DNA from 3 places in the Anoxybacillus sp. TBDG-1 genome. Region 2 is predicted to be linked to each of the others. Evidence: riboswitches for the same ligand, from Rfam matches in the RefSeq annotation. Region 2 holds a riboswitch; each other region holds the start of a gene.
The links. Region 2 has a riboswitch for cobalamin ahead of metE (5-methyltetrahydropteroyltriglutamate--homocysteine S-methyltransferase). Riboswitches for the same ligand answer to the same signal wherever they lie in the genome.
Positions count from the first base shown of each region.

Region 1: linked by a shared signal. The riboswitch ahead of ACYQY7_RS11895 (ABC transporter substrate-binding protein) and the one ahead of metE (5-methyltetrahydropteroyltriglutamate--homocysteine S-methyltransferase) in region 2 are both predicted to bind cobalamin.
Region 3: linked by a shared signal. The riboswitch ahead of ACYQY7_RS05070 ((2Fe-2S) ferredoxin domain-containing protein) and the one ahead of metE (5-methyltetrahydropteroyltriglutamate--homocysteine S-methyltransferase) in region 2 are both predicted to bind cobalamin.

Region 1 is NZ_JBTZSY010000047.1:8,528-11,068, forward strand. It holds gene ACYQY7_RS11890 (FecCD family ABC transporter permease) at 1-164, opposite strand, end outside; gene ACYQY7_RS11895 (ABC transporter substrate-binding protein) at 130-1,086, opposite strand; cobalamin riboswitch at 1,205-1,396, opposite strand; gene ACYQY7_RS11900 (ATP-binding protein) at 1,464-2,541, opposite strand, start outside.
Region 2 is NZ_JBTZSY010000069.1:446-8,015, reverse strand. It holds gene ACYQY7_RS13300 (ABC transporter ATP-binding protein/permease) at 1-1,713, opposite strand, end outside; gene ACYQY7_RS13295 (hypothetical protein) at 1,729-2,856, opposite strand; gene ACYQY7_RS13290 (hypothetical protein) at 3,192-3,329, opposite strand; cobalamin riboswitch at 3,575-3,763, shown strand; gene metE (5-methyltetrahydropteroyltriglutamate--homocysteine S-methyltransferase) at 3,905-6,181, shown strand; gene ACYQY7_RS13280 (acyl-CoA thioesterase) at 6,172-6,612, shown strand; gene ACYQY7_RS13275 (MFS transporter) at 6,754-7,570, opposite strand, start outside.
Region 3 is NZ_JBTZSY010000011.1:28,237-30,777, reverse strand. It holds gene ACYQY7_RS05075 (energy-coupling factor ABC transporter permease) at 1-703, opposite strand, end outside; gene ACYQY7_RS05070 ((2Fe-2S) ferredoxin domain-containing protein) at 700-1,062, opposite strand; cobalamin riboswitch at 1,203-1,384, opposite strand; gene ACYQY7_RS05065 (LacI family DNA-binding transcriptional regulator) at 1,469-2,503, opposite strand; gene ACYQY7_RS05060 (glycoside hydrolase family 31 protein) at 2,520-2,541, opposite strand, start outside.

The DNA of each region.
Region 1 (2,541 bases), on a different contig from region 2:
ACATTTGTCGGCGTATGAAACAACTGATGTAATAGCGTCTCCCATATAGAAGAAAAGGGAATCGATTGTGATCCAATCGATATCCCTAATAATAATGCAACGATCGCAATGATTGAGGCAGTAATGTAATTATTTAAAAATGTCTGGATAAACGACTTTGGCAATTTCTTCGACCCCTTCAGCTAAACGTGGTCCCGGACGAGAAACTAAATCGGAATTGACATCGTATACTCGTTTATTTTTAATTGCAGGAACTTCTTTCCACGCTGGGCGAGCGAGCACTTGCTCGACAGCGTTCGGTGTGTAATAACCGTACGTCGTAATAATGACGTCTGGGTTTAATGCCACCGCATCTTCTTCAGTAAACATCGGCCATCCTTCTTGATCGCCTGATGCATTTTTTGCATGAATGATCGTTAACATTTCATCCATAAATGTTCCTTTTCCAGCTGTATAAATTTCAGGTGCAGGAGAAACTTCGACCCAAACTGTCGCTTCCTCTTTTACTTCCTTTGCTTTTTCAGCAATCGCATCAATTTTTTGTTTCATTTTCTGCACAACATCCGCTGCTTCTTTTGCTTTCCCTGTCGCCTTCCCTATCAGTTCAATCGACGCATATACATCATTGAACGATGTGGCGTTTGGCACTATAATAACTGTAATGCCCGCATCTTTTAATTGCTTTAATCCTTCCTCAGAATTGTGAGCGCTTGATGCATGGGCAAGCACAACGTCTGGTTGAAGCGAAATAATTTTTTCTACATTAAATTCCATTCCACCTATTTTTTCTTTGTTTTTCACATCTTCTGGATAGTTATCAAAATCGCTGACACCGACAATGTTGTCGCCAAGTCCTAACGCGTACGCAATTTCTGTATTGCTCGGAATGAGCGAAACGATTTTTGTCGGTTCTTTTTCAATTGTAACATCGCCAACCGCATCTTTTATCGTAACCGGAAATGCAGTCTCCTCTGTTTTCGCCTCTTGCTTCGTTTCTTTCGCTTGCTCCGCGTTATTGCTACACGCTGCTAATCCGAGCGTCAATACGAGCGCCAAAAGCCACACATACTGTTTCCATTTCTTCATCGTTTTTCCCCCTTTTATGTATATCAAAATAAAAAACTCATCCCAAATGGAATGAGCTAGAAACAACAAAAGATAATAAACCCTCTTGTCGTTTCGCTGTCTCACTCCCCGAAGACGCGAATGACGATACAAAAAGGCAGGTCTACTGACTTATGCTTCATCCTACTTTGAAGCCTTCCCATACGAATCGTACAGTGGCACGTTTCATTTCGTCAGCATTTACAGTTGCGGGGACAGTTCTGGACTTGCACCAGATTCCCTATTAAGTCTACTAGGTTGCCCATTCGACACCTTTTTGCAACGGACGTATGTAATTGTCGAACAATTTTTACGTTTCTATCATAGCGAAAAATATCGTTAATGGCAACAAATTTTTTCTATTTTAATGGCAATGTGAATGTAAACGTCGTTCCTTCTCCTAGTTTACTATGAACATGGATCGTTCCTTTATGTGCTTCAACGATGTTTTTCGCAATCGCAAGGCCTAAGCCCGTGCCTGAGCGACCGCGCGTGCGTGCTTTATCCGCTTTATAAAAACGCTCAAATACAAAAGGTAAATCTTCTTCTGGAATACCTGTACCAGAATCTTGTACAGAAATGCGTACTACTTCTTCATTCGTATCGACAATGACACGTACTTCCCCACCGTCGTCTGTATGTCGAAGAGCGTTATCAATTAAATTCGTCATCACTTGTTCAATACGATCAGGATCAAACGAAATAATGAGTTCGTTGCTCATGTCAACAAGCAAATGGACCCCTTTTTCTTTCGCTAGCGCTTGAAATTTATGAATGATACGGTCAATATACGGTCGGAGGGACACTTGCTCGCAATGAAGCGTTAAATGACCAGCTTCCATGCGCGCTAAATCAAGCAAATCGTTCACAAGGCGACCCATACGCAACGATTCGTCATAAATGACTTTTGCCAATTCTTTTTTCTCTTCATCTGTCGCCGCAATATCATCGACAATCGCTTCGCTATACCCTTGCAACATCGCAATCGGCGTGCGCAACTCATGCGAGACGTTTGCGATAAAATCTTTGCGCAATTTATCAAGCCGTCGTTCCTCCGTCATATCGCGAAGCACCGCAACAGCTCCCCGAATGACCTTGCCGTTGTATAACGGCGTCATAACAATGACCCAATTGCGACCTTGTAAAGCTATTTCTGCTGCTTGTTCTTTCTCTTCTGCTACAGCTTTTGTAAACAATTCATTCACTTCGGGAGGAAGTGGCGATAAATCGTCACGTTGTCCTTGCTCATAGTACCATGCTTGTAAAAATCTATCGGCAGGCGGATTTGTAATAAGCACTTCGCCATTTCGATTGAGCGTGATGACACCATCCGCCATGCTGCTTAAAATGCTGGCTAATTGCTCTTTTTCTTGGTTTAGCGCATTAATATGAAATTGCAGTTGCCGACCCATTTGGTTAAATGCCATCGCCAGTTCT
Region 2 (7,570 bases):
AATGATGCCGATCAACATTCCTTCTGTGACAAATATGCGACGAATATCTGAACGAAATGCACCAAGTGCCTTTAAAATCCCAATCTCTCGTGTGCGTTCTAAAACGCTCACGTATAAAACAATGCCAATCATAATGGATGAAACGATAAGCGATATACCAGACAACATTCCCAATGCAACACTTGCTAAGGAAATATACTCATTAATTTCATTTTGACTTTCTTCATCCGTCTGTACTTTATACCCCATCTGCTTAATTTTACTCTTTAAAAGATCTATATCATTGATAGATGATGGAATAATAGTGAAAGATAAAGCACTTGTACTATTCCCTATAGATTCTTTCATAATCTTCTGTGACAATCCATAAGAAATCCCTACAGTATCGAGCAGAGGTATAGAATTATTCTTTACCACCCCTACTACCGTTGCATGAACGTTAACTGTCGGATAAATTTCTTTTAAAGACATTAACTGTACAACAAGGGAAACGTTTTTTCCAACAGCCTCTGTAGAATCCTTGAACAGCTTTTTAGCTATGCGCTCAGGTAGCACAATTTCATCTCTTTGATCGTTTGGAAACTTTCCTGTCACAATATATTTTTTACCATATATTATTTCAGCATATTTTTTAGGTGCCAAACTCTCAGCTGACGAAGTAGCTTTATTTCCTTCTTTCGTTTTAATACTTATTTGAAATGGATTATATGGATATATATCCCTTACTCCTTTTATTTCCCTTAATCGCGCGATATCGTTCTCGTTCAACACCGCAAACTGTTCATTTGCTACGCTTAACGATGATTTTGCTGTGGCTTCATCTATCGAACTAGATAACTTGTCTTTAACGCCATTCCCTAAAGCCATAATGATAGATAATCCAAAAATTCCGATTGATGCACCTATAGCAGTTAAAATATTTCTCCACTTTTTATTTTTTATATTTCTGAATGATAGTTTGCATGTTGTACGAAAATCTAAGCTTCTCCCCTTACCTACTACACTATCTTTATATACATTTTCCACCTCTTCTACATATAAATCATTCCCATCCTCAATGATTGTTCCATCTCTCATCCTAACTATTCGATCTGCGTATGAAATTAATTCTTGGGAATGTGTTACAACTAATATAACCTTCCCTTGTTTAGAAATTTTCTTTAGTATCTCCATAATATGTATTGAGTTTTCTGAATCCAACGCTCCTGTCGGTTCGTCCGCTAAGATAATGTCGGGATCATTTGCTAATGCTCTCGCTATAGCTACACGTTGCTTTTGTCCTCCACTCAACTGATTAGGCAAATAATCTAACTTATCCCCTAACCCTACCGTATTGAGAAGTTCTATCGCTCTTTTTTTTCTTTCTTCTTTTGATAATCCTAATAAAATCATGCTCATCTCTACATTTTCCAAGGCGCTTAAATGAGGAATAAGGTTAAAGCTTTGGAACACAAACCCGATCTTTTCCCGTCGTAAGCGCGCCCATTCCTTCTCGTTGAATTCCCGAACATTTATAGAGTTAAAAGTGTATTCCCCATCATCCGCATAGTCTAACCCACCAATAATATTCAATAAAGTCGATTTTCCACATCCTGACTCCCCTAATAAATAAACGAGCTGTCCTTTTTGAAGATGTAAAGAGACCCCTTTCAATACTTCAACACTTTCACTATTTAATTTGTAGTACTTTGTTATATTCCGAAGAGTGATCAATTATTTCCATTCCTTTCAACTTAAAGATTTCTTTTTAGACAGCTTATAAAGAAATAATCCAAAAAATATCAACACTAAAAAATACGTTATTCCTTCGAAGAAAAGAATCACATATTTAAAGTATCCCTCAATGTTAATGGATACATAATATATACCTATGAACCCGACTACTATTGACATCAATACAAACAATATATTCAGAATCCCAAAAAATTTTATAAACTTCTTCTTAATAATCTCTCTCTCATCAAAAAGAACTTCCTCGCCTCTTCCTAAAGCCAACTTCAGAGATTTTTCATATAGATTAGGTATTTCAACAATGTTCGATAATATCCAGTAACCGTCCAATTTTATGAACGGTAAAATATTAGAAAAAATCATCAATACATTCCAAAGAATAAATGTCGCTAGCCAAGTGGAATGCCCAAAATATAAATCATAGGCGAGGGAGCATAAAGAAAATATTATTAGTTGGATATAGACCCCAGCAATGAGAGTAATTATTTTTTTCTTTTTATCTTTAAAAGACCAGATTCCACTCACATCACAATACAGAGCAGGGGAGAAAAATATCAACAAAAAACCGATTTCTTCAACCTTTCCCCCAAAATATTTACAAGCTATACCATGACCTAGTTCATGCAAAAAAATGACTAGAATTGTCACGATATAAAAGGTTATGAAATCAAAGAAGACAAAGTCTTTAAAAAATCCATCTGTAAGTTGAGAAATATTTTTCAAAAAAATAATTGATCCCATCATAATAATCAATGCCGAAAAAATGAGCAACAATCTATTAACTGTTTTATTGCTTAAAAATTTATTAACTAAAAGATGAAGATATGTATCTGGATTAATTAACTTAAACCTGTAGAAAAGTATATTTTTTCTTTCCTTCTTCACATCCCCAACCACACCACATTCCTCAAGAGAATGTATAAACTTACTGAAATCCTCTTCGCTTATTTCATACTTACTCAACACAGTTTGAACGTCTCTACGAGCTGTTAGTTCTCGCAACATGTTAGCTTCTTGAACACCTAATCTGAAATACTTACCATATCGTTTAATAATAAAATAATCCTTATCTTCAATGAATTCTATACCATTCATATCTATGTTTTTGATATTTATATTATTCAATACCTTTCACCTCCCACTAAATCAAGTAAAGTTTTTGGGGAATCATCAGGAAGATCCCAAGAATATGAGACCTCCCTAAATATAACACTATAAACCGAAAAATCCGTCAATAAAACCTCTAATAAAATCTTTAATCATCTCCCACTTACCAGGAGCAACAACTGACTCTAGTGATTCAACCTTAAAATTCATCATTTTTTCTTTCCACCTCACCTAGATTATTTCTTACACTACATTCAGCCAAAGATTCCTGTAAAAAATCCCCTAGGGGAAAGAGTCTTTACACTAAACTGAAAATCTAGCAAACATAGCTATGTATGCATAGAAAACCGTTTTTAATTATCAAAAAGACCACCGAAAGTTACAATCCAACTAACTACTTTGCCTGTGTAGTATCCAATTTCATAAGCGATAGATCCTTTACCAGGAGCAACAACGGTTTCTAAAACCTCAATCTTGTAATTTAGAGTCATGAAAATACCCCCTTAATTTATATTTTATAGAAATAATGTAGTATCGATACCATGTAAAACTATAACAAAAAAAAAAAAAAAAAAATCAATACTTTTTAACATAAAATTATCAACAAAATACCAATATTAACTTAAAAGAAAAATATACCCATTTATCATAGCGTTTCTCAAGACGTCCACACGAAAAAAACATTTCAGTTGAAAAAAACAAAAAGTTCGTTTATTCTGAATTTTATACAACAACATAATAAGTTCACGCAACAGGTGGTTCACAGATGCTGTGAATCTTAAAAGGGAAGTTTGGTGAAAGTCCAACACGGTCGCGCCACTGTGATGCAGAGCTGTTATCATCATCCACTGTTTCATGTGAAATGGGAAGGAGATAAACAGCGATGAAGCTAAGTCAGGAGACCTGCCTGTTGTATGCACTTACGACCTACGCGTCATAGGGAGGAGTGAGGACATATGATCTTGAGGCACTTCGTGTATCTCAATACGAGCTAGCTATGCCCTCCTTCTGTTTGGAAGAGGGTTTTTTTGCTTGATTGGGATATAAATGACTGGAGGTGCTTAACTTGTTCATCCGTAGTTCAAATGTAGGGTATCCGCGCATTGGTGAAAAAAGAGAATGGAAAAAAGCATTAGAATCTTTTTGGAATGGGCAAATAAACAAAGAGCAATTCATAAAAACAATGGAAGCGATTCGACTCGATTCGATTCGTAAACAGCTAGAGAAAGGAATCGATCTCATTCCAATCGGGGATTTTTCTTTATACGATCACGTGTTAGATACAGCATTTATGTTTGGATATATTCCTAAGCGATTTCAACAAATAGACGATGCGCTTGAGCAATATTTTGCGATAGCACGTGGGACAAATGGACAACATGCGCTTGAAATGACGAAATGGTTTAATACAAATTACCATTACATCGTGCCTGAAATTGGACAAACAAAGCCAAGATTAGTAGAGAATCGCCTATTGAAAGAATACAAACTTGTCAAAGAAACACTCAATTTAGAAACAAAACCTGTATTACTTGGACCGATCACGTTTCTTTTGCTTTCTAAGCAATACGAGCGAAACGAGTGGCGAAAATATCTCGCACAATTAGTTCCTGTTTATGTGGAATTGTTAAAACAACTAGGCGAGGCAGAGGTGCCATTCGTACAAATGGATGAACCGATTCTCGTGCAAGATATAGACGATGATATGATCGATGCATTTCGTCATGTATACGACGTTTTTCACCGCAATGTGCCGAATGTAAACCTTATTTTGCAAACGTATTTTGATAGCGTATCACATTACCGTGAAATTGTTGCATTGCCTGTCGCAGGCATCGGGCTTGACTTTGTGCATGATGATGGCAAAAATCTGAAAAATATAAACACCTACGGATTTCCGAAAGATAAAATATTAGTCGCCGGTATTATAGACGGTCGAAATGTATGGAAAAGCTCGCTTGCACAAAAAGCGACGCTTCTTCACCATCTAGCAAACGTTGCCAAACAACTGATCATTCAACCATCCTGCAGCTTACTGCATGTTCCTGTCACGACAAAACATGAACATACATTACCAATGGAGCTTGCTGGAGCTTTATCATTTGCGGATGAAAAATTAGATGAAATACGTATGTTGACAGAGTATATGAACGGAAACGTAACGATCGACAAGCTAATCAAATACGATCAACAAACAAACCGTAATTTAACCAAGTTCCGCCAACAACAGGAACAAATAAATGACATTACAACCGTTCCGGTAAGTCGAACACCTTACAGCGAACGACAAAAAGCACAACAAGCCCATTTACAGCTTCCGCTTTTGCCGACAACGACGATTGGTAGCTTCCCACAAACGCGCGACGTGCGCCAAGCTCGGATGAAGTGGAAAAAAGGTGAATGGAACGACAACAAATATAAATCGTTTATAAAAAAAGAAATCGCAAAATGGATCGACATTCAAGAACAGCTACGGCTCGACGTGCTTGTCCATGGCGAATTTGAGCGTACAGACATGGTGGAATTTTTCGGTGAAAAGCTACAAGGGATGGCATGCACGACAAACGGTTGGGTACAATCGTACGGCTCGCGTTGTGTGCGCCCGCCAATTATTTTTGGCGATATTGCTCATCTACATCCAATGACTGTAGAAGAAACGGTGTATGCTCAATCGTTAACGAACAAACCTGTGAAAGGAATGTTAACAGGTCCTGTGACGATGTTAAACTGGTCGTTCGTTCGCGATGATATTTCACGCAAACATGTACTCATACAGCTTGCCCTTGCGATTCGTGAGGAAGTGTTGCTGTTAGAAAAAGAAGGGATACGCATCATTCAAGTCGATGAGCCAGCGTTACGGGAAGGATTGCCGCTTAAAAAAGAGAAACATGCATCATATTGGGAAGATGCCATCACGGCATTCCGTCTCGCTACCTCATCGGTGAAAGAGGAGACGCAAATTCATACACATATGTGCTATTCACAGTTTGAACATATGATGCATATCATTGATGAGCTTGATGCGGACGTCATTTCCATTGAATCGTCGCGAAGCCATGGTGAACTTATTTCCGCGTTTGAGACATATGAATATAAAAAAGAAATTGGCTTAGGGGTGTATGACATTCATAGCCCGCGCATTCCGACAAAAGAAGAAATAAGCGAACAAATCGAACGGGCACTTCGCGTTCTTCGTCCAGAACAATTTTGGGTCAATCCTGATTGCGGATTAAAAACGCGAAAAGAAAAAGAAGCAATTGCCGCACTGAAAGCAATGGTGGAAGCCGCACACGAATACCGCGAACGACTTTTGGCTTACGGAGGGATGAAGTCATGGAAGTAAGCGTTGAACAATCAAAAACGATTCAAACGCGGCTCGTTTTGCCTTCTGATACGAATCATCTTGGCACAATTTTTGGCGGTACCGTTTTAGCTTACATTGATGAAATTGCGGCAATATCCGCTATGCGCCATGCACGAAAAGCAGTCGTTACTGTTTCGATTGACAAAGTTGACTTTATTTCTTCTGCAAAAGTAGGTGACATTTTAAAGCTCGAAGCATTCGTCTACTCGACCGGCCGCACATCCATGAAAGTATTCGTCAAAGTCGAAACGGAAGATTTATTTACAGGCGAGCATCACTTAACAACCACATGCTTTTTAACGATGGTCGCCATCGATCAAAACAAAAAACCGACGCCTGTTCCAAAAGTCACCATTAGCGAACAAGAGGAGCAAATTGTACAACTGTATCAGCAAAACAATAAGGTATAAATATTTATACCCATGGCGCTAGTTGAGAGCTAACGCCATGGGTTATATTCATTTGTTTATCTATGCCAATGCCGATAATATGAGAATAATAGTGATTATTTTGACGAACAGGCTCTTTAAGTCTATTTTTTATTTTTTATGTTAGCGAAGTTGCTCATCTACAGTAATAGAAGTTTTATCATGGATTTTAGGTACTACCCAATAAATAATAATTGCTGGTAATAGAAAAATGGCAGCTACCAAAAATGTTGTTGTTAGTCCAAATTCTAATGCAATAATTCCAAAGATAACACCAGATAGGATTTCTCCCAGGGCACCAACTCCTGAATTTAAAGAAAATAGAGTATTTTTGTAATTATCTGGGAAAAATTTGTTTAAATAACTGATAACAATTGGATGTCTAACATCTTCAACTGCTAACAATATTGAAGTTGCGATTGCCCCTAACGGTTTGAAACCTATTGTTAATACTCCTACTAATAGTAGGCTGACTGATTCTACAATTGTTAAAGACATATATGGATTTGTTTCTATTTTTTTCTCTAATTTCATTGTTATTCCTAAGAGAATTAAAGCAAATATTCCTGCTAGTGCAAAGATATAGCCTAGTCCGGTTTCAGAAAAACCCATCTCATTGAGTAAGGGCTGCCAATATCTTGATACCATATCGTAAGTTAAAGCGGTAAAGAATCCAGATAATACAATTAACAATACTCTTCGTTTATGAAAAACTATTTTTAAACTTTGTTTTAAGATATTTAAAAATGACTCCTTAATATGTTCCTGTTCGTGTTCACTTTTAACAATAGGTACTTTAACAAAAATTGACATCCATATAAACAAGATTGTATAAAGTGCTACTACGATAATAAATGGTAAAAACATATTGTAAGAGTATAGGTAACCACTAATAATACTACCAACAACAATAAATGCAATGAGTATTTGAGTATTTTTC
Region 3 (2,541 bases), on a different contig from region 2:
TGTACGTATGTAAAAAATTCCATACGACGACGGTAAGCAACCCTTCTGTTACAGCAAGCGGCACTTGTGTCACCGCAAAAATCGAAGCAAATTTCAAAAATGCTCCCCATACACCGCTTGCTGCGTCTGGAAACGCGAGCGCAAGTTGAACGGATGTCATAATATACGTCGTTATATTCGCAATCATTGCGGCAAGAAAAACAGAAGCGCGCATCGATACACCAATTTTTTTACATCCAGTAAACAATACGTATGCAACAAATGGACCAACGACAGCCATCGAAAATGCATTCGCTCCAAGCGTTGTCAATCCACCATGCGCAAGCAAAAGGGCTTGAAACAATAATACTGCTGTACCGATGACCGTCATAACAAACGGTCCAAATAAAAGTGCGCCAAGACCTGTCCCTGTCGGATGCGAGCTACTTCCTGTGACAGACGGAATTTTTAACGCCGACAATACAAATGTGAACGCGGTAGCAAGTGCAAGAAATAACCTCACCTCTGGCTTTTGTTTCATGAGGCGCGTAATCGTGCGCAAACCGACAAAGAAAAACGGTAAAAATAGCAGCCACCAAACGAGCGCCCATTGCCAAGGTAAAAACCCTTCCATAATGTGCATCGCATATACAGAAGGCGAAAGTGCAAACAAAATATAGGCAGCAGCGCACACACTAACAATCCAAAACAACGGTTTCTTCACTTTTTCTTCCCCCTTGTCGCAACGCTATATTCAGGCATGACAAAGCCTTCGTCATATGTGTACGTCACATATTCATGCAACATTTCACCATCGCGCACATGTTTTCGTACGATGTCCCTTCCAACTTGTTCGTCAATCGTACGGTACCAAACACCTTCGGGATAAACGATAACGACGCACGCATCCTCACAGCGACCGTTACATCGTGTCCGTGTCGTATGAACGTGCGCATGTAGTTGCAACGTGTCAATTTCATCACGAATTGCTTGCGTCACCTCCTCTCCACCTTTTCGCATACAACTCCCCCCGTTACAAATCAACACATGATGTTTCGTTCCTTGTAAATCCCATGTCGCCATATATGTCACTCCTTTTTAAAAATAAAAAAGCACCTCTAGGTAGAGGTGCAGAAAAAACGAAATATTCAAACAATAAAGCTCCCGCAAGTGTTGTTTATTTTTCATCGTCCCCGCACGTCTACCTATATTCCCGTAGGCAGCCGACGTATCGCAAGCAGGCAGGTCTCCTGGCTTAGGTTCATCGTTTCGTTGCGCCTTCCCAAAAAATCAGTGGCATATTGCAACGAAACTCCCCATCACAGTGGCGGGTACCGCGACGGCTTTGCACCGTTCTTCCCTTTTAAGCATACGGACGTATGCACCGTACTTGCTCATCGTATCATTTTTTCAAAGAGCATGAATGTTAAGAATATAATACATCATTTTTTTCTTCTCGCCTAGCCTGTTTTATAAAAAAAGCACCTTCTTATTTAGAAGGCGCTTTGTAATAATCGCACGAAAATCGTTTCACAAGCGTATGTGGAATGATGATTCGTTTAATTGGCTCATTCGGGTTTTCGATTTGTTGAATTAAATTTCTTGCCGCTTCAAAGCCAAGTTGAAAAATGTTAATGTCTACCGATGTTAACGGCGGACGAGAAATTTCCGATAAAAGTACGTTGTTAAAGCTGACGATTGATACATCCCCCGGCACGCTTAATCCTATTTCAGCAAGCGTATTTAACACACCGAGCGCCATTAAATCGTCCGCCACGACGAGCGCCGTTGGCGGTTCGGCTAACGAGAGAAGCTCCTTCATCGCCTCTTGTCCGCCTTCTTTTAAAAATTCTTCATGTACGATGTAATCTTTTCTATATACAAGCCCTGCAGATTTCAACGCTTTTTCATAACCGCGCAAACGATCCATCGTCACAATGAGATTGACGTTTCCACCGACAAACGCGATGCGCTCATGACCAAGTTCAATTAAATATTCCGTTGCCTCGCGCGCCGCACGGACGTTATCGTTATCAACGTGCGTAATTTCCTCTGCTTTTTTATGCGGTTTTCCAATCACAACAAACGGCACATCTTCTTTTTGTAAATACGCCATAATTTTATCGTTCGTACGCGAATACAGCAAAATTACACCGTCGACGCGCTTTCCTTGCACCATATGCACAACGCCATCGTAAATTTCCGCTTCCGTCTCTCCAGTCGATAACTGTAAAGCGTATTGCCGATCATGCACCGCTTTACTAATGCCGCGAATGACTTCTGGGAAAAACGGGTTTTGAAACGCTTTATCTGCTGAACTCGGCATGACGAGCCCGATCACTTGCGTTGATTTATTTGCTAAACTGCGCGCGATGAAATTCGGATGATAGCCAAGCTCTTTCATCGCCTCGCGCACTTTTTTCTTCGTTTTTTCGCTAATCCGCGGGCTATCTGCGATGACACGCGAAACGGTCGATGGCGCCACGTTCGCTCGCTTCGCTACATCTTTAATCGTTACTGTCATAAAAATCCCCCATCTCTTACAACACAAACGTGTTTGTC